DNA from 3 places in the Aeromonas oralensis genome. Region 3 is predicted to be linked to each of the others. Evidence: riboswitches for the same ligand, from Rfam matches in the RefSeq annotation. Region 3 holds a riboswitch; each other region holds the start of a gene.
The links. A riboswitch is a leader RNA that binds a small molecule or an ion and turns the genes downstream of it on or off. The one in region 3 is predicted to bind cyclic di-GMP.
Positions count from the first base shown of each region.

Region 1: it holds a riboswitch for cyclic di-GMP, as region 3 does, so the genes downstream of both, lafK (lateral flagellar response regulator transcription factor LafK) here and gbpA (N-acetylglucosamine-binding protein GbpA) in region 3, are expected to answer to the same signal.
Region 2: it holds a riboswitch for cyclic di-GMP, as region 3 does, so the genes downstream of both, ACPDZI_RS17015 (glycosyl hydrolase family 18 protein) here and gbpA (N-acetylglucosamine-binding protein GbpA) in region 3, are expected to answer to the same signal.

Region 1 is NZ_CP187186.1:4,180,152-4,184,927, forward strand. It holds gene fliFL (lateral flagellar M-ring protein FliFL) at 1-335, opposite strand, end outside; gene lfiE (lateral flagellar hook-basal body complex protein LfiE) at 353-679, opposite strand; gene lafK (lateral flagellar response regulator transcription factor LafK) at 692-2,068, opposite strand; cyclic di-GMP riboswitch class I at 2,207-2,294, opposite strand; partial or broken gene lfhA (lateral flagellar biosynthesis protein LfhA) at 2,491-4,565, opposite strand; gene flhB (flagellar biosynthesis protein FlhB) at 4,569-4,776, opposite strand, start outside.
Region 2 is NZ_CP187186.1:3,675,973-3,680,748, forward strand. It holds gene ACPDZI_RS17015 (glycosyl hydrolase family 18 protein) at 1-1,815, opposite strand, end outside; cyclic di-GMP riboswitch class I at 1,964-2,049, opposite strand; gene ACPDZI_RS17020 (ExeM/NucH family extracellular endonuclease) at 2,346-4,490, shown strand; tRNA gene ACPDZI_RS17025 (tRNA-Ala) at 4,627-4,702, opposite strand; tRNA gene ACPDZI_RS17030 (tRNA-Ala) at 4,737-4,776, opposite strand, start outside.
Region 3 is NZ_CP187186.1:483,687-488,462, reverse strand. It holds gene ACPDZI_RS02415 (M3 family metallopeptidase) at 1-323, opposite strand, end outside; gene ACPDZI_RS02410 (methyl-accepting chemotaxis protein) at 619-2,316, shown strand; cyclic di-GMP riboswitch class I at 2,581-2,666, shown strand; gene gbpA (N-acetylglucosamine-binding protein GbpA) at 2,728-4,152, shown strand; gene cbl (HTH-type transcriptional regulator Cbl) at 4,225-4,776, opposite strand, start outside.

The sequences.
Region 1 (4,776 bases), 1.1 Mb from region 3:
ACCCCTCTGGCCGCCAGCGCCATGCGCACATGGGCCAGCTGATTTTCTGGCACCAGGATCTGACCGGAGCTCTTCTCCAGCCTGAATGGCACCTGCTCTTTTTCCAACATCTCCATGATGTTGGCCGTGTCATACAACTCCTGCTTGCCGTAAAGAGGGACGTAGTTCTTGCTGGAGGTCCACAGGATCACCACGATGGTGCCCGCCACGATGGCGGCGAGCAGCGCTATGGTCAGGATGGATTTGTTGTCACGGGACAGACTGCGCCAGTTGCGCAACCCCTCCTGGACGCGTGTTCTGAAGGAATCCGAAGCCCCTTGCGGGGACGTTACCAGTTCAGTCATCACTTACCTCAGAGTGGCATACGCATAATGTCGTCGAAACCGGTCATCAGCTTGTTTCGCACCTGCATGAGGGCGGAGAAACTGAGGCCCGCTTTCTGGCTGGCGACCATGGCACCAACCAGATCATCGCTCTGACCCGCATCCACGGCAGTCATCAGCCGTGAGGCGATATTTTGTTGTTCGTTGACCCGGCCAACCACATCGCGCATGGCGTCACCGAATGATACGTTCGAGACATCATTTGATTCGATAACAGGGGTTTGGCTGGCGACTCGCTGCATCTCCTGCATCTGCTGCAAGAGCGTCACCTGTGATGACATCATTTCAATCTTCACTCGGTTTATCCCTTAGTTTTGAAGCTGCTGCTCAATATCTATGCCCTGCTCACGCATGGCCGCCAGCTTGTATCTCAGTGCCCGGGTCGTCATCCCAAGGGCTTCAGCCGTGCGGGTCCGATGGCCGCGAAAGCGGCGCAAGGTCTCTAGTACAAATTGAAATTCTGCGTAGCGGCGAGTCTCACTCAGCCCTTCCGGGGCGGAAAGCACTTCCGGCAACGCATCGTCGGATTCAATGGTGTAACTGGGCAGCATCAAATCGACGGCCTGAATATGCAATCCGCGAGCCATGATTAATGAACGTTGTATGACATTGTCCAACTCCCTGACATTGCCGGGCCAGCCGTATGTCAGCAGTTGCTTGCGCGCATTTTCACTGAGGCGATAGCCCTGCTGCGGGGCATGCCGTTCAATGAAGTATTCCGCCAGCGGCAATATGTCGTCGGGGCGCTCGCGCAATGCAGGCCAGCTCATGGGCAACACATCAAGGCGGTAAAACAGATCTTCCCGAAACTGACCTGCCGTGACGAGGGTACGTAGATCCTTGTTGCTGGCAGCGATGATCCGGACATCCAGCGAAATGGTTTGGTGGCTGCCGAGCCGTTCAACTTCTTTCTCCTGCAAGACCCGCAGCAATTTTGCCTGCAGCGTCAACGGCAGTTCGGAGATTTCGTCGAGCAACAGCGTGCCTCCCTGGGCCTGCTCGAATTTCCCGGCTTGGGCTCCCGTTGCACCGGTAAACGCGCCCTTATTGTGACCAAACAAAATGGACTCGAGCATGGATTCGGGGATAGCTGCGCAGTTGATGGCAACGAATGGTCGACCGGACCGGCTGGACATATCGTGGATATAACGGGCCAATCGCTCCTTGCCGGTACCGGACTCACCACCAATCAGAATGGTGGCAGGGGTCTTGGCCGCGCGGCGGGCCAGTTGCAGTACCTGCAGGCTCATGGCGGAGACAGCGATCAGATTGGGAATGGATTGACGCAAACGCAGCGCCCCCTTCACCGCATCAACCATCTGCTGGCCACTGAAGGGTTTGATGATGTAGTCGATGGCCCCCGCCCGCATCGCTTCCGCCGCAAGATAGGCTTGATGTTCGTTGACCAACACCAGGCAATCAGTACCACTGAAATCATGTACCAATTGCGGACCGGCTTCGGTCATGGCATCCATATCGAGCAGGATCAGATTAACTGAATTATCAGCGAGAATTAATTTTGATTTGCTGATGGAATCAACACAGGAAATGTTATAGCCATGGGCCAACAATATTCCTGCAATATCGTTTCCATTTGATAACGAAGAGCCAATCAATAACAAATGGGGAGCACTCTCAATAGCGATTGGCCTTGAGTTTTTTTTAGTAGATAAATCCGAAAGCATAGGAACCCGAACCCGTGATTGTGGACAAACCAATCAACAGAACTGATGTGTCAAAAATAAAAGCGCACCATCCCCAAAAGGCGCCAAAAAAGACGTCATCTATTGGGTGAGAAGTGATATCAAGGCGGTGACAATGGCCTTGGTAACCCCGCTATCATTAGCATTCCTGCTATTAGACCGGAGGCTTTGCGTCCTGACTTTTCAGTTCAGTTTGCCTTTATCATGCGACTGTCCGTATTGGGACAAGGCAGCACCACCTATTCGGTGGGAGCTGCATGGCACATGTGAATTGTTATATTTGTTATTTATTTTTAACATCAAGTGCGTCAAAAACAGTCACATCATAACGGCTTCCAATGACAATTCAAGTAGATATGCGGAATATCATCTTCCCGTCAGTTCATTAACATGGCAGTTCCGCTTCAGCCCAAGGTACCAATAACTTCCACCCGTAAATCCTCCGGAATTTCATTATAAGAGAGCACTTTGAGGCCTTTTGAAAATGAACGGGCATAACGTGCCATCAGGGGGCGAAGTTGAGGCATGACCACCAGCACGGGAGCATGTCCCTGCTGTTGCAATTGCTCCTTCACCAGCGGCATGTTTTGCTGCAATTGCGCCAGCAACTGGGGATCAACCGGAAAACTGTCCAGCTGGATCTTGCCTTGCTGCTGGGACTGGTTCATGGCCGCCAGCAAGGTTTGCTCCAGCCGATCATCCAGCGTAAAGGTGGCCAGTACATCCCGGTTGCCGATGGCCTGTCTGACAATCTGGCGCTTGAGCGCACAACGCACATCGGAGGCCAGCAGAACCGGATCCTTGGTTAACTCACTCGCATCCAGCAAGGTAGTGGCAATGGTGCGGATATCGGTCAGGCTGATCTGCTCCTTGAGCAGTTGACGAAAAACTCGCAATTGCTGCATTTGGGTCAGCGCCAGATTCAGTTCTTCCGCCAGACGGGGAGACTGGGTAGCCAGGTGCTGGCCGAGCTTGCCGACCTCGTCATGACCGAACAACCCATCCAATTGCTCCCTGAGCAGCTTGCTTGCATGAGTGGCGATGACTGTCGCAGAATCGACCACCGAATAGCCCAGGTTCAGCGCCTTGGCCTTGTTCTCAGGCGAGATCCAGACTGCACTCATGCCATAGGCCGGATCCTGGGTCAGCTCACCGTCCAGCGCACCATAGGTTTCACCACTGCTGATCGCCATCAGTCGCTGGCAATCCACGTTACCGGTCGCCAGCCCTACACCTGACAGCTTGATCCGGTATTGATCCGGCTGCAGTTGCAGGTTGTCACGTACCCGGATTTCGGGCAGCAGAAAACCATACTGCTCTGACAAGGTTTTACGAATGCCCCGCACCCGAGCCAGCAATTCTGCCCCCTTGTCGGCCTCAGCCAGTGGTACCAGTCGATAACCCAGTTCAATGGCAACCGCATCCACCGGCAGCAAATCCTGCCACTCCAGCCCCTGCGGTTCCGGCTGAACCAGCTGACGAGTCAATTCTTGCGCGGCATCCAGATCCGGTTCATTGGCCCGACGCTTGCTCACGCTCCAGCCAGCCCAGGCCAGTACGGCCGCGAAGCTGAGGAATGCCAGCATGGGCATACCGGGTACCAGACCCAGGATCAGCATGATGGCAGCCGCAGTGTAGATTACCCGGGGCGATGCCAGGATCTGCTGACCCACCTGATCAGACATCTCTCCTTCATCACTGACCCGGGTCACTATGATGGCCGCCGCAGTGGACATCAGCAGGGAGGGGATCTGGGCAACCAGACCATCACCGATAGTGAGCAGTGCATAGCTCTGGAACGCCTCAGCAACTGGCAGAGAGTGCTGGAAGATACCGATGGCCAAACCGCCAACCAGGTTGATGATGAGTACCAGCAGACCGGCAATGGCATCACCACGCACGAATTTGGACGCTCCATCCATCGCACCGTAGAAATCCGCTTCCCTCGCGATCTCATCACGCCTTGCTCGCGCCTGATACTGATCCATGGTCCCAGCATTGAGATCGGCATCGATCGCCATCTGTTTACCCGGCATGGCATCCAGGGTGAAACGGGCGGATACTTCGGAGATCCGCTCTCCCCCTTGGTGATCACCACGAAGTTGATGATCATCAGGATCACGAAGACCACCAGACCGACGACATAGTTGCCGCCAATCACCACCTCACCAAAGGCTTGAATGACCTTGCCTGCGGCCTCATGCCCTTCATGACCATGCAGCAACACCACCCGGGTAGAAGCGACGTTCAGCGACAGTCGCATCAAGGTGGCAACCAGCAGCACGGTCGGAAACACGGAAAAATCGAGTGGTCGACGAGCCGAGACGGAAACCAGCAACACAAGCACCGCCAACACTATGTTGAATGTAAACAGAGCATCCAGCAGCCAACCCGGCAGAGGCAGGATCATCATGGCCAGAATGGCCAGGAGCATCATGGGGATCGCGGTATAGGATTTGGTCAATACACGCCAGTTCACAACTTACCTCTCAGGTTGACGTAACTCGGGCGGCACATGCAAAGGCGCAAGAGGATTAGGTTTTTTCCCCTTGCCAGCCGCATAGGCCCGTAACTGCAATACATGGTTCAGCACATAGGCGACCGCGGTATAGAGGCCTGCCGGCACCTCCTGGTCCACCCGGGTGGAGTAGTAAATGGCCCGGGTCAGCTCAGGCAGACTCATGACCATC
Region 2 (4,776 bases), 1.6 Mb from region 3:
GGCCAGGCCGTGGGTGCCACCGCTGACCCCTTGCCAGCCGCGGGTGTAGTAAGGCACGCCCACGTTGATCTTGCCGGCCGCCAGGGCGCCACGGAAGTAGTGGGCAGACCAGGCCGCGTTGAGGTAGCCGATGCCGCCAAACTGGCTCTGGGTATAGACGCCCCAGTGGGCAAGTTCGGCATCAGCCTTGTTGTCAAACAGGGCCGCGTTGTGACCGACGAAGTTGTTCCAGGCGCCGTGGAAGTCGTAGGTCATCAGGTTGACGTAGTCGAGGTACTGGGTGACCTGGAAGTTCTCCATGCCGCGCAGCAGGTAGGCCGAGGCCGGCGAGGCGATGGTCAGCATGTACTTGCGACCATCCTCGCTGCCGGCGCTGTCGAGCTTGTTGCGCAGGGTCTGCATCAGCACCTTGTAGTTGGCAAACAGCTTGCCGCGGCACTGGTTGGATAGCGGGAAGTCATTGGGGTTGCCCGCATCCTTCATGGAGGTGGGGTATTCGTAGTCGACGTCGACCCCGTCAAAGCCGTACTGACGGATGAAGCTCACCGCCGAGTTGGCAAAGGCGTTGATGCCGTCATTGTTGACCGAGCAGTCACCCTTGGTGGTAGCGGTATAGAAGCCGCGGGTATCGGCCCAGCCCCCCACCGAGATCAGGGTCTTCACGTCCGGATACTGCTTCTTGTACTTCGACAGCAGGTTGAAGTGGCCCTTGTAGGCAAACTCCGGATCCATCTCGGCACCCGGCACGCCGTCCCAGGTCATCTTGGTCGCCGAGTCGTCCACCTTGATGGTGTGGCTCTGCTCGTCCACCGCCGCGAAAGCGTAGTTGATGTGGGTGATCTTGTCCCAGGGGATGTCGCTCACCAGATAGGAGGGCAAGCCGTTCTTGCCGGTACGCCAGGAGGTGAAATAACCGATGACCCGACGGGCGTGATCATCCCCCATGCACTCGTAACCGTCCGGGCGGTAGATCTGGCGAATGTCGCAGGAGAGGTTGCCACCGGTGGGCGGCAGGGCTGCCTCTTCCACCTGTACGTCGACCTGGCTCGATTCGCCGCTCAGGTTCTCCTTGTCGGTCGCCACCAGCTTGAGGCCGGCCAGCCCCTTGCTCTGGGGCGTCCAGTTCACCTGCCAGGGGGCACTGGTGTCTTCACCCACCTTCTTGCCATCGACGAACAGCTCGACCCTGGCGACGTCGTTGTTGGCATCGGTGACGTTGCCGCTCACCGCCACGCTGCGACCCAGGGTCACCTTGGCGCCGCTGGCCGGGCTGCTGATGCTCACCTTGGGCGCCTCCGGCGCCACCACGGCGGCGACGTTGAAGCTCGAATCCGCCTCGCTCAGCACCTTGCCATCTTTATCCAATGCCCGTGCCTTGAGGGCATGGGCGCCGACACCGGCGGCACTCCAGCTGCCGTTCCAGGGCGAGGCGCTCGCCGTGGCGACCAGCTTGCCGTCGATGAGGTATTCCACCCGAACCAGCGCCGTCACCGGGCCGCTCAGGGTCACCACCAGCGCGACGCTGGCCCCCTCGTTGAAACTGGCGCCGGCAGCTGGCGAGCTGACGGCTACGCCGAGTGCCGGGGGCGGCACGTCCCCGCCATACAGCTTCCAGGCATCGGCCCAGACCACCCCCACTCCGGGAGCGTAGTGATAGGGCGAGGCCCCGCACCAGCCGGAGTAGGGAAATTCTTTGCACTCATAGAGATTGCCGACGTTGCTGACGATGTCGCCGGCCTTGTAGGCAGTACCGGCCTGATAGGCGGGATAGGCAGCCTGTGCCCAGGCGGGCATGGCAGCCAAAGCCACCAGCATGGCAAGCCTGCTGGGCCTTAGGGTCTGTTGCATATTGTTATCTTCCTTGTTTTGTCTTGGCATTGGTCACCAAGGCAAAGAACAAGCGCAACCTGTGTGATGGGCGCAGACAACTGGCAATGGACCTGCCACAAACGTCACCCTCACCCTGGGAAGCCCCGCTATCTGGATCGCGCGATCTGAAGACCGGAGGCATTGCGTCCCGGCATCTCGACCGGTTTGCCCTTTACCTGGGTTCCGTGAGGAACAAGCCGAGTATAGGAATCAACCAGCCGAGTCTCAATCTTCATTCTCGAGGAAAAATATGTGGATGCCAGCCAGATCACATTTTCACTGATGTGACAAAATAACTCTTTTGTCATTAATTTCATACTGTTAGCCAAGTCAAAAAAACCGGCATTGCCCTCATTTGTATCCCCGTAATGTGCGTTGGCTCACTGGTATGACATGCCAGAAATGTGACAATGCGCGCCCTTGGCCGATGTGCCAAGGCTATGGAAACACTGGCAAAAAATAAAAAAGGAACAGTTATGAAAGGAACACGTACCCTGCTGTCGCTGGCCGTGGGGCTTGCGCTCGCCTCCCCGTCCGTCTATGCCGCCGGCTTCAGCTGCCCGGCCGACAGCGCCCTCACCCCGATCCCGGTCATTCAGGGCAGCGGCGACAAGAGCCCGCTCATTCCCGCCGACAAGTTCGAAAGCCCCCAGAGTGTCATGGTCAAGGCAGTGGTCTCTGGCCTCGGCGAGAGCCTCAACAAGGGGTTCTACCTGCTGGATGTGCAGGGCGACGGCAACCCCCAGACCTCGGACGGCATCTTCGTCTTCCTGAACGACAAGAACTTCGCCAGCAAGTACCCGGACATCAAGCCGGGTGCCGAAGTCTGCCTGGAGGCCAAGGTCGAAGAGTATTACAACCACACCCAGCTCAAGCCGGTGTTTGACAGCGGCACCCCGCGCCTGCAGGTCGTCGCCCAGGGCTCGGTCCCGGCCGCCATCCCGCTGCGGGTGCTGGAAAACGAAACCCTGGCCCGGGCGCTGGAGCGCCACGAAGGGATGCGGGTACGGCTCGACGCCGACAGCGCGCTCAAAATCAGCCGCAACTTCAGCTATGACTACGCCGCCCGGCGCAACAACCTGGTGCTCTCCCACCAGGCGCCGCTGATGAAACCGACCCAGCTGCACGACGCCGACAGCAAGGCCGCCAAGGCACTGGCCAAGGCCAACGCCGGCAACCGGGTGTTCCTCGAATCGGACTTCAAGGCCGCCGACGGCAAACTACCCTGGCTGCCGGCCTGGGAGCCGGAGCAGGGTTACCTGCGCATCGGCGACGCCCCGGTCAATCTGGACGCCATGGTGGGCTACAGCTACAACGAGTACCGGCTGATCGTGCCGCAGGATCAGGTGATCACCGCCGGCGATCTGCTGCGCACCAGCGACAACGACCGCCAGAGCGCCCCGGCCCGTGCCGACGGCACCGATCTGCGCGTCGGCAGCTTCAACGTGCTCAACTACTTCACCAGCCACTCCAGCGTGGGCGGTGCCCTCAACGTGCTGTGCAAGGATCAGGCGGATGCAGACAGCGCCAAGGGCTGCAACCGGGGCGCCAAGAATCTGGAAGATTTCCAGAAGCAGCGCACCAAGATCGTCAACGCCATCACCGAGATGGATGCCGACCTGCTCGGCCTGATGGAGATGGAGAACAACGGCTTTGACAGCCACTCCGCCATCAGCGACCTGGTACAGGCCCTCAACGCCCAGCAGAAAGAGGCGGGCAAGCAGTACGCCTTCGTCACCCTGCCCAAGGCGCTGCTGCAGGGCGAGCACTACTTCGGTGGCGACGCCATCATGGTGGCCATGATCTACCGGCCGGCCAAGCTGGCACCGCAAGGGGACGCCAACGTCATCACCCTGCCGGTGCAGAAATACCTGGATGCCAAAGGGGTCGAGAAACAGGCCTCCCAGCGTGACTCCCTGGTGCAGACCTTCACCGTCGAGGGCAGCAAGGATCCGCTGACCCTGGTGGTCAACCATCTGAAGTCCAAGGGTTCAGGCTGCCTGGAAAACCTGGACGGCAAGGAGCCGGCCGATCTGCAGGGCAAGTGCACCGAGTTCCGGGTCAGCGCCGCCAAGGTGCTGGGCGAGGCGGTGAGCAAGCTGCCCGGCCAGGTGCTGCTGGTGGGCGACTTCAACTCCTACGCCCGGGAAGATGCGATCCGGGTGCTGACCGACTATGTGCCGACCGACGGCCAGCGCAAGATAGTCTCCGCCTCCCAGACCTTCCTCGGTGACCAGGTCTTTGAGCAGACCGGCAGCGAAGTGGCCAAGAGCTACGGCCTGGTGGACATGAACGTCAAGTTCAACAAGGAGAAGGCCATCTCCTACAGCTACGAGGCCGAGCTCGGCACCCTGGACTATGCCCTCGCCAACCCGGCGCTGGCCGGCAAGGTGATCGCCGTGGCCGACTGGCACATCAACTCGTTCGAGAGCAACCTGTTCGAATACGGCCGGGACTTCTCCGGCGACATGATCAAGTCGGACAACCCGTTCAGCGCCTCCGACCACGATCCCATCATCGTCGACCTCAAGCTGCAAGAGGAGAGCAACGGCGGTGGCGGAGCCATGGGCGCCCTGCTGCTGGCGCTGCTGCCGCTGGCCTGGCGTCGTCGCCACGGCTGATGAGCCATCGCCATCAAACCAAAAGCCCGCAGCGATGCGGGCTTTTTTATGGGCCGGCCGGCACGCCCGGTGAACGGAGCGCAAAACAAAAAGGCCACCGCAGTGCGGTGGCCTTTTCTACTTTCGTTACGAAAGATGGTGGAGCTACGCGGGATCGAACCGCGGACCTCTTGCATGCCATGCAAGCGCTCTCCCAGCTGAGCTATAACCCCGATGTGTGTGAGTGACGCTGAGTCACTCTGAATTTGGTGGAGCTACGCGGGATCGAACCGCGGACCTCTTGCAT
Region 3 (4,776 bases):
AGCGCCGCCTCGGCGGCCACCAGTTCGTCCATCAGGGCGGCGGCCTGAGGATCTTCGATGACGTTGCACTCGAAGAAGGCGATCCAGCCCCCCAGACCGCGCTTGAGCTCGGTCTCCTCGGCCTGGGCCTGCATCTGCCGCAGTACCGGCAGGCGCGCCGGATCGGCGCAGAACGCCTTGTAGGCCTGCTCGGCAGCGGTGAAGCCGGCCTGATCGTCGCTGGTGCCCATGTAGGTGGACCAGAACAGATCCTCCTTGCGCTTGTGTACCTGCAGGTAGTCGGCGTTGAGCTGGTTGAGATAATTCCTGGCAATGGAACTCATAACTTCCCTCTTGTTATGGGGCGGCCGCGAGGGCGCCCACTCCTTTTTGGTGAAATGCCAACTCATTCACATTTTCTGCAAATTGAGCAGACAAATAGTGCGCCGGGATGCGCGCCATCACGCTATCAAAAGCGAGGGTTTCTGTCTGCTGGCTATACTGATTGTCAAACTGCTCAATTGGCGTTTTATAGCCCCAAGCCATTGAAAGTTAATTAAATGTTAATAACAAAATAATCAGGGCCAGCCGACGGACTGGCCACCACCAGACCCGCACGGGAAAGTTAAGGAAGAGACTATGTTCAAGCTCGGTGATATTGCCGTGAGCCGCAAACTGATGCTGTTGCTCTCACTGGCGCTGATCGGTTTCATCGCACTGCTGCTCATCTCGGCCAGTGCCCTGCATCGCAACCTGATGAGTGAACGGGAAGCCAGGCTGCAGGCCGTGCTGGACCTGGCCATGAGCCGGATCCAGACGCTGGCTGCCACCCTGCCGGCCCCTCAGGCCCAGGCCGAAGCCAAGGCCATGCTCAACAGCATGCGCTTTGACGGCGACAACTACCTGTTCGTGCTGGACGAGAACCGCCGGATGGTGGTGCACCCCGTCAGGCCCGAGCTGGTCGGCCAGCAGATGGGCGAGAGCGGCACCGCCACCGCCGGCGTCCACTGGCAGCAGATGGTGGATCTCGGCAAAGGGGGCCACAGCGGCCGGCTGGAATACAAGTGGATCTCCCCCTCCGGCGAGGCGGCCCAGAAGATGTCGCTGGTGGCCGGTTATCAGCCCTGGGGCTGGATCCTCGGCTCCGGTGTGTTGCTGCAGGACATCCAGGCCACCATCTGGTCCCAGTATCAGCTGATGGGGGGCGCTACCTTGCTGGTTACCCTGCTGATGGGGCTGCTGGGCTTTGCCATCAGCCGCTCCATCGTCAATCCGCTGGCCGAGATCAACCGGGCCATGCAACAGGTGGCCGCCGGCGATCTGGTGGTGAGCATCCCGGTGCACGGCAAGGATGAGCTGGGCGCCGTCGCCAGCTGCACTAATCAGGGGCTCAACGCCATTCGCCGTGCTCTGCTGGAGGCGAGCCAGGGGGCCCGCAACGTGGCGGATGCAGCCCTGCGCATCGCCGCCTCCGCCGAGCAGACCAACCAGGCGGTCAACAGCCAGCGAGATCAGCTGGCCCAGCTCGCCACCGCCATGAACGAGATGAGCGCCACCATCGCAGACGTGGCAGGGCACGCCGAGAACACCGCCCGCGACACCCAGGACGCCACCAGCGAAGCCGGCCTTGGCAACCGTGACGTGCACGCCAGCGTGCACGGCATCCAGGCGCTGGCCACCGAGGTGGAGCAGGCTACCCTGCAGGTCAACCAGCTCAAGGAGGGGGTGATGCAGATAAGCGAGGTGACGGCGGTCATCAGCGCCATCTCGGAGCAGACCAACCTGCTGGCCCTCAACGCCGCCATCGAGGCGGCCCGTGCCGGCGAGCAGGGCCGCGGTTTTGCCGTGGTGGCCGACGAGGTGCGCCAGCTGGCCAGCCGCACCCGCCAGTCCACAGAGGAGATCCAGAGCACCATCGCCCAGCTGCAACAGCGGGCGGTGACCGCCGCCAGCGCCATGGACGCCAGCCGCAAGCTGGCGGAGAGCAGTGTCAGCCAGTCGGAGAAGGCAGGCCAGGATCTCTCCCTCATCGTCAACCATATCCAGCACGTCAGCGACATGGCGACCCAGATAGCGACCGCGGCGGAGCAGCAGAGCATGGTGGCGGAGGACATGAACCGCAATGTCAGCGGCATCAACGACTCGGCGCTGGAGATGTCCCAGTCTGCCTCCCAGCTGGCCCAGGAGAGCGAGCTGCTGGCCGGACTTTCGCGCAGCCTGGACGAGCGGCTGGCGGTATTCAAACTCGGCAGCGCCATCGACCAGCAGCTTGAGCAGCGGCTCGCCCCTCTGCATCGGCAGGTGAGCCCGGCCGAACGCCCTCGCGCTCGCCACTGATCCGTCCTGCCCTGTCGCAACACACGCCCCCGTCAGCCCGGCTGACGGGGGCGTTCTTCATTGATGAAAAATGCCGATTTTTTGCATCTTGTCGGCCTGTTCGACGACATTAATATGGCAACGCTCAGTTATCATCCATTTAAAAACAAATAGTTAAGTGTTTGCTCTACTCCGATGAGGTCAAGCTGTAAAGATTTACACTTAATTATTTAATCAAAAATAGTCATGATGGGTTGTCGCCAAGCGCGACACCATGACCCTTCAATAGTCATTTGGCAAACTGGTCGAAAGGCCAGGACGCAAAGCCTCCGGTCTAAAGACATCTCGTCAAAGATAGCGGGGCTGCAACAGAGTGTTTCGGGGGAAACCCCTGCCAAGTTGACTGCCCACATCTGTCGAACAGAGGAATGTATGGCAGCAAAAATCCAACTCAATCACGTCGCTGCAACGCTGGCCTTGCTGGTCAGTGGCAGCGTGTTCGCCCACGGCTATATCAGCCAGCCGGAATCGCGCAACTACCTGTGCAAGACCGGCGGCAACAGCCAGTGCGGCGCGGTGCAATGGGAGCCCCAGAGCGTGGAAGGCCCCTCGGGCTTCCCGAATGGTGGGCCTGCCGACGGCCAGATCGCCTCGGCTGGCAGCGCCAGCTGGGGCGAGCTGAACGCCCAGACCAGCGACCGCTGGACCCGCCGCGAGGTACAGGCCGGCCCCTTCTCCATCAGCTGGACCTTCACCGCCAACCACGTCACCCGCAACTGGCGCTACTACCTCACCAAGCAGGACTGGAATCCGAACCAGCCGCTGACCCGCGCCGCCTTCGAGCTCACCCCTTTCTGCGTAGTGGACGGCAACATGACCCAGCCGCCCAAGCAGGTCACCCACCAGTGCAACCTGCCCCAGCGCACCGGCTATCAGGTGATCCTGGGGGTGTGGGAAGTGGGGGACACCAGCAACAGCTTCTATAACGTGATCGACGCCAACTTCAAGGGCGGCACCCAGCCACCGCTGGCCTGGAGCCAGGGCGGCACCATCTACCCTTCCACCGAGCTGGCGGTCGGCGACAAGGCCAGAACCCTGGTGTTCGATGCCAATGGCGTACGCCCCGATCTGCAGACCGAGCTGACCATCGCCAGCCCGGAGCAGGGCCAGAAGAACAACTGGACCCACGCTCTGGCGAGCAAGATCAATGCAGAGCAGAGTCTGATCCGGGCCGGCCAGCAGAGCGGCGAAGGCCAGTTCAACCCCGTCTACGGCCAGAACCCGGTCTACTTCAAGGCGGGCAGCGCACTGGAGCGGGTCGAGATCCAGCTCGAGCAACAGCAGCCGCCGGTGAGCAACGGCGTCAGCGTGAGCGGCCTGGAGAGCGACTACCTGCTCGACGAGGGCAAACTCACCCTCAACTTTACCGTGGCCGCCGAGGGCGATCTGACCGTCACCAACACCCTGTATGATCACGGTGGGGCCGCCAAGGGGCAGACCAGCGCCGACATCAAGGACAGCACTCACAGCTTCACCATGCCGCTGACCGGGCTCAGCGCCGGTCACCACCAGCTGGTGATCGAGGGCAAACCCAAGGCCGGTGGCGATGCGGTGCAGCAGACTCTGGATCTGATGCTCAAGGATCCGGCCGCCGGCGGTGACTACCAGTTCACCTTCCCGGACGGGCTCAAGTCCTACACCGACGGCACCAAGGTGCTGCAGCCCAAGAACGGCAAGGTCTACCAGTGCAAGCCCTTCCCCTATCGCGGCTGGTGCAGCCAGTGGTCGGCCAGTGCCACCCAGTATGAACCCGGGGTCGGCACCAATTGGCAGGATGCCTGGATCCCGGTGAACTGAGCCGCAGGCACAGCATCACACCATCAACAAAACGGGGAGCCACAGGCTCCCCGTTTTTTCTGGTGCACCACCTCAGATCTGGAAATCGATGGCCGCCTCGCTGCCCATGGCGCGGGCCTGAATGTCCGCCAGCGCCAGCTCAGGGTTGCAGAGCTGGATGAACTGCCAGGCGAAGTTGTGCTGGAACTGCCCCTGCTTGAGACCGATCCAGGCGGTGTGGGGCGCGAACAGCCGGCTGCCGTCCAGCTGCACCAGTCCCTTGTCGCGCTGGGTATCGAACGCCATGTCCGCCAGTATGCCCACCCCCATCTCCAGCTCGACATAGGTCTTGATGACGTCGGAGTCCTGCGCGGTCAGCAGGATCTGCGGAGCGATGCCCGCCTCGGCAAACGCCTCGTCCACCCGCGCCCGCCCGGTCAGGCCGGCCTGATAGGTGATGATGGGCCAGTGCGCCAGCGCCGCCAGGGTCAGCTCCCGCTCGGCGGTGAGCGGATGCTGCTCCGGCACCACTATGTTGTGGTGCCAGCGGTAGTAGGGAAACGCCACCACCCCTTCACTCTTGTCGAGCTGCTCGCTGCTGATGCCTATGTCCACCTCGCCGGTCTGCACCAGCCGCACTATCTC